DNA from 3 places in the Paraburkholderia bryophila genome. Region 1 is predicted to be linked to each of the others. Evidence: riboswitches for the same ligand, from Rfam matches in the RefSeq annotation. Region 1 holds a riboswitch; each other region holds the start of a gene.
What was found. A riboswitch is a leader RNA that binds a small molecule or an ion and turns the genes downstream of it on or off. The one in region 1 is predicted to bind cobalamin.
Positions count from the first base shown of each region.

Region 2: another riboswitch for cobalamin. It lies ahead of cobW (cobalamin biosynthesis protein CobW); the one in region 1 lies ahead of GGD40_RS33225 (TonB-dependent receptor domain-containing protein).
Region 3: another riboswitch for cobalamin. It lies ahead of GGD40_RS30050 (CbtB domain-containing protein); the one in region 1 lies ahead of GGD40_RS33225 (TonB-dependent receptor domain-containing protein).

Region 1 covers NZ_JACCAS010000002.1:2,748,971-2,752,241, reverse strand. Annotated here, with positions in the region: gene GGD40_RS33225 (TonB-dependent receptor domain-containing protein) at 1-1,846, opposite strand, end outside; cobalamin riboswitch at 2,014-2,211, opposite strand; gene metE (5-methyltetrahydropteroyltriglutamate--homocysteine S-methyltransferase) at 2,231-3,271, opposite strand, start outside.
Region 2 covers NZ_JACCAS010000002.1:3,182,047-3,185,317, reverse strand. Annotated here, with positions in the region: gene cobN (cobaltochelatase subunit CobN) at 1-608, opposite strand, end outside; gene cobW (cobalamin biosynthesis protein CobW) at 615-1,706, opposite strand; cobalamin riboswitch at 1,796-2,074, opposite strand; gene GGD40_RS35160 (cobalamin biosynthesis protein) at 2,369-2,785, shown strand; gene cobO (cob(I)yrinic acid a,c-diamide adenosyltransferase) at 2,782-3,271, shown strand, end outside.
Region 3 covers NZ_JACCAS010000002.1:2,019,738-2,023,008, forward strand. Annotated here, with positions in the region: gene GGD40_RS30040 (hypothetical protein) at 1-184, shown strand, start outside; gene GGD40_RS30045 (histidine phosphatase family protein) at 232-834, opposite strand; cobalamin riboswitch at 897-1,098, shown strand; gene GGD40_RS30050 (CbtB domain-containing protein) at 1,085-1,306, shown strand; gene GGD40_RS30055 (CbtA family protein) at 1,320-2,051, shown strand; gene GGD40_RS30060 (hypothetical protein) at 2,581-3,021, shown strand.

The DNA of each region.
Region 1 (3,271 bases):
ACGCGGACAACGTCAGATGCGAATTGACCGTGTAAGCGGCACGCAGACCGACCGTCGCGTACGACGGCAGATACGTCGTATTCGCCGGATCGTCGTAAGTCGAGCCGCCGTACTGCAGCGTCACGCCGGTGCTCAGCGCGTGCAGATGAAACTCGTCCCACGTGTGATCGACGCTCAGGCTAACCGTCTGACGTGGGCGACGATTGAGCCACGTGCGGTCGGTGACGTCCTGCGGATTCAGCAGACCGATCGCGAGGCTCACCGGCGTCGAGCGGCCGAGCGTGCCACGGTACGACAGATCGATACCCTGAATATGCGCGCGCCCCACGTTCACCGGAGCAAACGTCACCGGGTCGTACGTGATGAGGTCATGCACCCGCGTGTCGTACAACGCGGCCGTGAACGTGCCGATCGACGTGGTGGCATCGAGCGCCGCTTCGACCGTGTCGCTGCGTTCGGGCGACAGGTTCGGGTTCGAGAAACCCGGGTAATACAGATCGTTGAACGTCGGCAGGCGGAACGCGTTGCCATACGAAACACGCGCGGTATAAACCGGCGTGATCGCATAAGCGAGCGCGACGTTGCCCGTATTGACCGACTGCCCCTGCACGATCTCGTGGCGGCCCGCGAGGAACAGCGTGAACGCCCCGAGCACGGCCGATTGATGCAGCGAAACCGCCGAATCGTTGCGAGCCGGCACGCCCGACGGAATATCGATCGGCAGGAAGGCCTGCTCGCGCGAGAAGTCGTAAGCGAGCTTCGTCTCGCCGGACAACGGCAGACCGAACAGCGTATGCCCGTGCTCCTGATGCGTCAGCGAAGTCGACGTGCTGAAACGCGTCGAGTCGATTTCATCGGTGGCGAGGGTCGGGTCGTTCGCGTAGAGGAACTGGCGGTCGTTCGCGTAGCCGACCGACTGGTCGAACTGCGTGTACGGCGTGATATCGACGTGCAGCGCGATACCCGTCGTCAGTTGATGATCGAGCTGCTGGTTATCGCCCCCGGCGTTGTCGTAGGAGAACGTGGACTTGTGATAAAGCGCGAAGGTCGAGATCGACCAGTTGTCGCGCGCATAACCGAGCCGCGCGTCCACGTCTTGCGCGTGGTACGGATTGCGGCCGTCCTCGTGCCCGTACGCGAACGGTTTGGTAGCGTCGATCCCCGCGGTGTTGTAGTCGTGCAGGCCCAGCGAGTACGTCAATCCGGACAAGGCCGACAGCGGACCCGTGGACGGAAGGCTGCCCGAGGTGCGGATTTGCGTGTCGAACGTCTTGTTCGAACCGCCGCCTACCGAGACCGTGGTCCGGTTAGGCTGATTCGCCGCATGGTTCGTGAAGAGTTGCACGACGCCGCCCACCGCGTCCGCGCCGAACGAAGCGGCCGCCGGCCCCGAGATCACCTCAACGCGGTCGAACGCGGAGGTCGGCAGATCGGCCCACGAGGCCTGACCCGTCGTCGCGGAACCGACCCGGATCCCGTCGATAAACACCGCCACCTGGCTGCCGCTCGACCCGCGAATGCTGACGGCCTCCGTCGCGCCCGGTCCGCCGTTTTGCGACACGGTGACGCCGGGCAACGTAGCCAGCGCTTGCGTGATGCTCGGATCAGCCGGCGACAGACGGTCCAGATCCGCCTTGTTCAGGACTTGCGTCGACGCATAGCGTTGATCGAACGATTGCGGCAGATGCTGCGTATCGCCCGTCACGAGAATGTTCGGCAGCGTGGTTTGAGCCGGCTGTTGGGCGTCGGGCGACAGCGACGCGTCGTCCGCGGCGTGAGCCGTTTGCCATGCGGAAACTGAGGAAACCGTCAGCGCGGACGTAACGAGGAGATGACGGAACTTCATAGTGAGCCAATGCCTGATGCGGAAAGGCGAAGGCACAACGCCCCCGCGAGTGGAGCGTTTTGAAACGTGCTGGTGGACATGACAGGTCCTGAGGTTAGGCTGTCTTTGCAACGAGCGACCGCATGGAGCGGTGCTGGCGCATCGGGACACCCCGCCCGATGCGGCTGCGCAGACCTCGGTCGATGGCAGGTCTCCTGGCTCGCGAGTCGCCGTTCTGCGCCGACCTTCCCGGTCTCCCAGTGGTCATGAGTGGCGCGAACTCGTCGCTTACAGTTGCGGGGGCAGCCGCAGACTCGGCGCATTGCTGCGCGTCACTGCGTTCCCTTTTGATCCCGGTAAGGGGAACCATCAGGGCGCAAGCGTAACGACTGGCAGTGCCGTCCGTCAATTGTTCGTGAGATCGGACGTCACCTCGGACGCAACAAGTTTCTGCCGCAAGGCCTTCGCGGCCTGCACCATATTGGTCAGCGCGGCTTCCGTCTCGGGCCAGCCACGGGTTTTCAGACCGCAGTCCGGGTTGACCCACAGGCGCTCGGCAGGAATCACCTCGCAGGCACGCTCCAGCAGACGTTGCATCGCTTCAACGCTCGGCACGCGCGACGAATGCGTGTCGTACACGCCCGGGCCGATTCCGTTCGGATAGGCGAACTCGCCGAAACCATCGAGCAGTTCCATCGACGAGCGCGACGTCTCGATCGTGATCACGTCCGCATCCAGCGCGGCGATCGACGGCAAAATGTCGTTGAACTCCGAATAGCACATATGGGTATGAATCTGCGTCGCGTCCGACACCCCGCCCGCCGCGATCCGGAATGCGCGGGTCGCCCAGTCGAGATACGCGGGCCAGTCAGCCTGACGCAGCGGCAGCCCTTCACGGAACGCCGGCTCGTCGATCTGGATGATGCGGATGCCGGCTTTTTCAAGGTCCATTACTTCATCGCGAATCACCAGCGCCAGTTGCAGCGCCGTGGTCGAGCGCGGCTGGTCGTCGCGCACGAACGACCATTCGAGCAGCGTGACCGGACCGGTCAGCACGCCTTTCACCAACCTGTCGGTCAACGACTGCGCATGACAGGCGTTGTCCACGATCATCGGTTCGGGACGATAGACGTCGCCGTAAATGATCGGCGGCTTGACGCACTGCGAGCCGTAGTTCTGCACCCAGCCACTTTCGGTGAACGCGTAGCCCCACAGCTTGTCGGCGAAATGCTCGACCATGTCGTTGCGTTCCACTTCGCCATGCACCAGTACGTCGAGCCCGAGTTCTTCCTGTTTGCGCACGACGCTCGCCGTTTCCGCGCGCATCCGCTCGAGATAGTCGAGCGCGCGAAGTTCGCCGCGCCGGTACGCCGCGCGTGCCTGCCGGATGGCCGGCGTCTGCGGAAACGAGCCGATCGTCGTGGTGGGCAGCAACGGCAATTTCAA
Region 2 (3,271 bases), 430 kb from region 1:
ACCGGCGCGCCGACGCGCCAGCGCGCCTGCCAATCGGCGACGCTCGGCGTATCGCGCTCGGGGTGATAGAGCGTGGCGGCGGGCAACGCGCGCGGCGGCGCCGGTTCACGTCCCCAGCCGAACGTGCGGTGCGCGATGCAGCGCAAAAACGCTTCCGCATTCTGCGCGCCGCCTTCGCGCAGGTAGCGCCACAACTGATGGCACAGATCGGCGTCTGCGGTGCTGCGCGCCAGTAGATTCGGATCTTCCTGCAGGTCGCCGGAAAACATCGCAAGCGTCTGCTGCTTACGCTCGGCGAGCGCGACCACCTGCTCGATGCCGTAAGGCCAATACGCCTCGCCACCGAGATGATCGACCACCACCACGCGCGCATGCTGCAACACGTCTTCGACATAGAAGTCGACCGAAGCCGGCTGCCGCAGATACGTGACGTTCGCGAGCCGCAGACTCGGAAAGCCTTCACCCAGACGTGGAAAAACGCTCGCCAGCAGCGACAGCGTGGTGTCGGCGGAGCTGAGCACGACGATCTCGGCAGGCTGCTGATCGATACGGATCACGCCTTGCGTATCGTCGACAAAACCGCCCGGCGTCGTGCGCAGCAGATGCATGAGCGCTTACGCCTGTTGCGCTTCGTGGCGGGTCGAGACGCCCAGCGCGACGTTGAACGCGCGTTGCAGCGCGGCCTGGTCGAGGTCTTCGCCGATCAGCACGAAGCGGCTGCGGCCGCCTTCGCCGGCCTGCCAGCGTCGATCGAAATAGCTGTCGAAGCGGCGGCCCACGCCTTGAATCACCAGCCGCATCGGCGCGCCCGGCAGCGCGGCGAAACCCTTCACGCGGTAAATCGTGTTGGTTTCGACGAGCGACTGCAACGCGGCGATCACCGCTTCGCGCGACGGCGCATCCGCCTGCACCACCACCGAATCGAATTCGTCGTGATGGTGATCGGCATCTTCAGCGGAGCCGTGATGGTCGTGGCGCAAATGGATCGTTTCTTCCGACGCCGCTTCGAGCCCGAGCAACGTATGCAGATCGAGCTGGCCCATGTGTGCGCGCACGATCTTCACTTGCGGCGGAATCTCCTCGCGGATCACGGCCTCGACCGCGCCTTGCTGCGCGTCGTCGAGCAGATCGGTCTTGTTCAGGATCACCAGATCGGCCGCGGACAACTGGTCTTCGAACAGTTCGTGCAGCGGCGATTCGTGATCGAGATTCGGATCGGCCTGGCGCTGCGCGTCCACGGCGACCGGATTGTCGGCGAACTGGCCGCTCGCGGCAGCCGGGCCGTCCACCACCGTGACCACCGCGTCGACGGTGAAGCTGTTCTTGATCTGCGGCCAGTTGAACGCCTGCACGAGCGGCTTGGGCAACGCGAGGCCGGAGGTTTCGATCAGCACGTGATCGATCTGGCCGCGGCGTTCCACGAGCTTTTCCATCACCGGGAAGAATTCTTCCTGCACCGTGCAGCACAGGCAGCCGTTCGCCAGTTCATACAGTTGGCCTTCGGTCTCGACGCCGTTTTCGTCGCAACCGATACCGCAACCCTTGAGGATTTCGCCGTCGATACCAAGTTCACCGAACTCGTTGACGATCACCGCGATGCGCTTGCCGCCCGCATGCTGAAGAATGTGCCGCAGCAGCGTGGTCTTGCCGCTGCCGAGAAAGCCCGTGACGATGGTGACGGGAATCTTGCGCATTTGAGTTTGCATCGTGAGGTCCATCCGTAGGAGTTGCACGGGTACGCCGGCGCGTTTCGTTTTGTGCGGAGGTCATGAGCGCACGCCGCATCCCCGCGGCGTTCGTTCTGCATGTTCTGGCCGGTATCCGGGCTGGCGAAAGCGCCGCTTCCCCTTCCCGGGCGAGGAGTTTCTCGCCCAGTGGTGACATGCCGACGCGGCCTTGCGCGTGGACATTGAAGCCGGCTCCGCGACGCCGGAGACTGAACCGGACGCCACATTTCGCTTACCGTTGCGGGGGCAGCACAGGTTGACCCGGTCCTTTGCAGGCGGGCACCCTGTTTCCCGTTTAACTGCGTGCGCGAGAGCGCGCACACGAGCACCAAAAGTGCGTGCGAGTGTAGGCCCGCGGCCCGCCGCCGTCAAGGAAACACCGGCCGCGAAGGCTTATCGGGCGGGGTGTCGTGTGCTATCGTATGCGCGCGTTTGGTGCCTGCCCATGCGTTCGCATGTGCAGTTAAACGGGAGTTAGTTGTATTGCATGACCTCGATGCCGGACCTCAGACGCTTCTGCCTATTTCGTCCTTCCAATCCGCTGACGACGTGATGCACGCCGAGATGAGCCGCGCGTGGCTCAACGGCGAAATGAAGTCGGCGTCGATGTCGGCATTGCCGCGAATCACGGCGAATGCCCAATGAAAACGCTAAGTGTCGGCATCGGCTGCCGCTTGCATAGTTCGGCCGAACAGATCGAAGCGGCCGTGCGTGCCGCGCTCGGCACGTATCGGTTCGATCAGATCCGGGTCGTCGCTTCGATCGACACTAAATCGCAGCAAGCCGGTTTACTTGATTTCTGCACACGCTATGCTTTGCCGCTGGTTTTCTTCAGCCGCGAGCAGATCGCGGCGGTGCCGGTAGAAACATACTCGGCAGCGGCAAAGACCCATCTCGGCGTGGACGGTGTGTGTGAGCCGTGCGCGCTGCTGGCTGGGGCGGCCGAACCGCCGGCGTCGCGAGCCCGCCTTATCGTCCGCAAGACGATCCATGCCGGTGTCACCGTGGCTATCGCCGCATCCACCGACCGCGCCATCCAACAACAGGACCTGCCATGAAAACCGACCCCGAATCCCATCAACGGATGACCGAGCGCCGGCGCGAAGGCCACGAAAAGAAACAGGCCCAGGCCACCGTCGAAAAAGGTCTGCTGATCGTCAATACCGGCACCGGCAAGGGCAAAACCACGGCCGCGTTCGGCATGGCCGTGCGCGTGCTCGGCCACGGCATGCGGCTGGGCGTCGTGCAGTTCATCAAGGGCGCGTTGCATACGTCGGAGCGCGACTTCCTCGGCGCGATCGCCCATTGCGATTTCGTCACGATGGGCGACGGCTACACGTGGAACACGCAGAATCGCGACGCCGACATCGCCACCGCGCGCAAAGGCTGGGACGAAGCGCGCCGGATGATCGAAAGCGGCGATTACCAGATGGTGATCCTCGACGAACTGAACACCGTCCTCAAGTACGAATACCTGCCCCTCGACGAAGTCCTCGCCGTGTTGAACGCGCGCGCCGGGATGCTGCATGTGGTCGTGACCGGCC
Region 3 (3,271 bases), 730 kb from region 1:
CTCGAACGCGGATGCGTTGCAAGCCGTCGCGGCCGATGTCGCTTCCTGTTTGCCCGAGGCGACGCACAATCAGAATTCGCCTGCACGTCAGCACTTTTATGTCGGTGCGCCGGGCAAACGGACCGAGATCACGCTCGCGCCGACGGGCTCGAACAAGTTGCGGCTGGTTGTGTCGGGCAAATGATCGGCTTGGGTAGACGGCGTGTTTCCTTTTGAGCGGAAGCGCGGTGGCTAGCGCGACGCCGGCCACCAGGTCCAGCCACGTCGCGAGCAGCGCAATTCGATCACCGAAAGCGGCGCGATCTCGATGCGTGGAAACACCGCGGGCGAAGCGCCGAGCACGGATACGATCGCTGCCCGCAGCACCGGTGCGTGCGTGACGGCGACCACGTTGTGTATCTCGTTGGCCTGGGATGTGTGGCTTGTCCGTTCGATTAGCGTTTCCAGCCATTCCCCTGTCCGCATTACGAGTTGGCTGAACGACTCGCCCCCGTGTGGCGCGGCGTCCGGGTCGCGGGTCCAGGCGGCGAGTTCTTGCGGCGCTTCGGTCATGAGGTCGGCGAGGCGTCGGCCGTGCCAACTGCCATAGTTCAGGTCCGCCAAGTGCGCGTCGACTGTCGCCGTCAGGCCCAAGGCCGAGGCTGTTTCGCGCGCGCAGCCGGCAGGGCTGATGATGCCGGTTGCATCGTCGAGGATCGGCAGAGACGAACGCGCGGCCTGGATTTCGGCGAGACCGCGTGGGTCGAGTGGAGCAAGTGGGTCGGCGGCGGGAAAACGGCCTGCACGCATAGCGGCAGTCGAGGCGTGGCTAATCAGTAATAGCCGAATTTCCATACCGTTGGTTCCTTACGTTTCCCTGCACCCGGCGCTGGCACCGACGCCATGCACTCGCGCGTTAGTTTTGCATTGCCGAAGGCCGGAGTTTAACGCGTAGAATAGCGGCACTGCGAAGCTCAGAAGCCGGTGAAAGCCCGGCGCGGTCGCGCCACTGTAATTGGCATCTCCTGCCAAAAGCCAGACCTGAGCTTTGCGCACTTCCTCTGTAATCGACTATCGGGGCGCGTTACCCCAGGAGATGTCCGTCATGACTGAAGCTGTTCTCAATTCCGGCAATCCGGCTGTTGCTCAGCCCACGCCGATTCCATTGCGCGAGTTGCTGCCGTGGATCGTATTCGGCGGCTTGCTGTTGCTGCTCGCTATTTACTTCGTTGGTGCGGAAGAGGGTGCTACCTCGCTGGTGCCCGGCATGTACGTGCATGAGTTCGTGCACGACGGCCGCCATCTGCTCGGCTTTCCTTGCCACTAACGGAGCATTGAACATGGTCGGTAAATTGTTGGTGCGCGGGATGCTGGCAGGCATCGCCGCAGGGTTACTCACGTTCAGCTTCGCCAAAGTGGTGGGCGAGCCGCAGGTCGATCAGGCGATTTCCTTCGAAGAAAAAGCCGATGCCGCGAAGGGCGAAGCCCCTGAGCCGGAAATCGTCAGCCGTGAGACGCAGGCGGGCCTGGGTTTGCTGACCGGCGTGGTGACGTATGGCGCGGCGATTGGCGGGTTGTTTTCGCTAGTGTTCGCGTTTGCCTATGGACGTGTCGGCGTGGTGAGTGCGCGGGCGTTGTCCGCATGGCTTGCGCTCGGCGCGTTCATTACGATTGTGATCGTGCCCAATATCAAGTATCCAGCGAATCCGCCGTCGGTCGGCGACCCTGAAACGATCGGCGCGCGTACCGGGTTGTTCTTTTTGATGATCGCGATTTCGCTGGCGGCGATGGTGTTTTCGTTGAAGGTGCGGCGCCGGTTGGCCGTGCAACTCGGTACGTGGAATGGCTCGATTGTGGCGGGTGTGGTGTTCGTCGTGATTATTGGCGCTGTGCAGCTTTCCATGCCGGTGATCAATGAAGTGCCGGCGGCGTTTCCGGCGGTGCTGTTGTGGAAGTTCCGCGTTGCCGCGATCGGGATGCAGGTCATTATGTGGACCACCATTGGGCTGCTGTTCGGCGCGTTGGTCGAGCGGAGCGCGTTTGTGCGCCCGATTGGGCGGGCGGCGGTTTAGTTTTTGCTGATGCTGGTGTGCCGTGCGCAGCGCTTGAGAAGGTAGTCCGATCAAGGAGTTGCTGCGGTTGTAGGAAGGTTATCCACAGGCTTGCAAACAAAATCTGGGGATAAGTTTTAAAGGCGAGGCGCTGGGCACGGTCGAATGACGGTGTGCGGCGGCCTCGCTTTTTTGCGTTTGGGGTTTTCGGATGACTTGTCCTTTCTTGATTTCCTACGCTTCGTGTAGGCGCTGATAGAAGCGCGCTGTAGTTGGTGAAAATAGAAATACAAGGTTGAGAATTTTCAGATCCTCTCGTCGCTGAGTTCCTTATAGCGTGCTTGTGCTGCATACAAGTACAACCAATAAGGATGACGATGAAAGACACGAACGGATCTCGTCATCGATGTGTTCAATGTAGATAGATTGGATGGTGAACCGCTTGTCGACTATCCCGAGCCCGGCGCTAGATTGATGATTGTCGAGCAATGTAAGGGAGGCAGTGGCGTGGACTTGCGCCATCCATATCGCATTCTGGAGTAGGTGAACTATGCAACGACCTTTCGCGAATCACGAACTGAAATTACTTGAATTTCTTCTCACTGTGAACGAATCGCTCTATGAAAAATATTTACCCCGTTGGAGAGCTCAAATAGAAACGTGTACGGTTCGTGAGGTCAATGTGCCCTACTGCCTGGCGATCAGTCACGAGGATCGTTTGCCTGGTGGCGGTTACACAACATTGGCTCGTGATCTGATCGCAATCGATGAGGGAGTGTCCGTGCTCATCTATGCGTACGTCATCGAAACGCGCTCTGGTTATGTCTTGCACTCCCTCGACATCGATCGTCTTGATGGAGAGGCGCTTGTTAAGTACCCGGAACCGGGTGACGGTCTCATGATCATGGAAGCGGGAAAACGCATCGGAGGAGCAGACTTACGACACGTCTTCAAGGAATCTGATCTTCCTCCTCACCGTAAGCTCCCCTAGACGTCTTCGCCAATCCGGGCGTCGTTCTGTGAATCCATTCGTCAGGACGCGGTGACGCGAATCCGACGCGCCATCGCTGGATGGCGCACCGACCAGGCTCGAGCCTGGATTCGACCTTCAATCATATTCTCTGCAAGTTGCCCGTGATTTGATCGAGGTGGCGTCGTGCCTTTGCGCGACACCATTTTGATCGTGGAATTTGCTGACGGTTTGGTTCTCACATTCCTACATATCACGTAGGCGTCCGGCA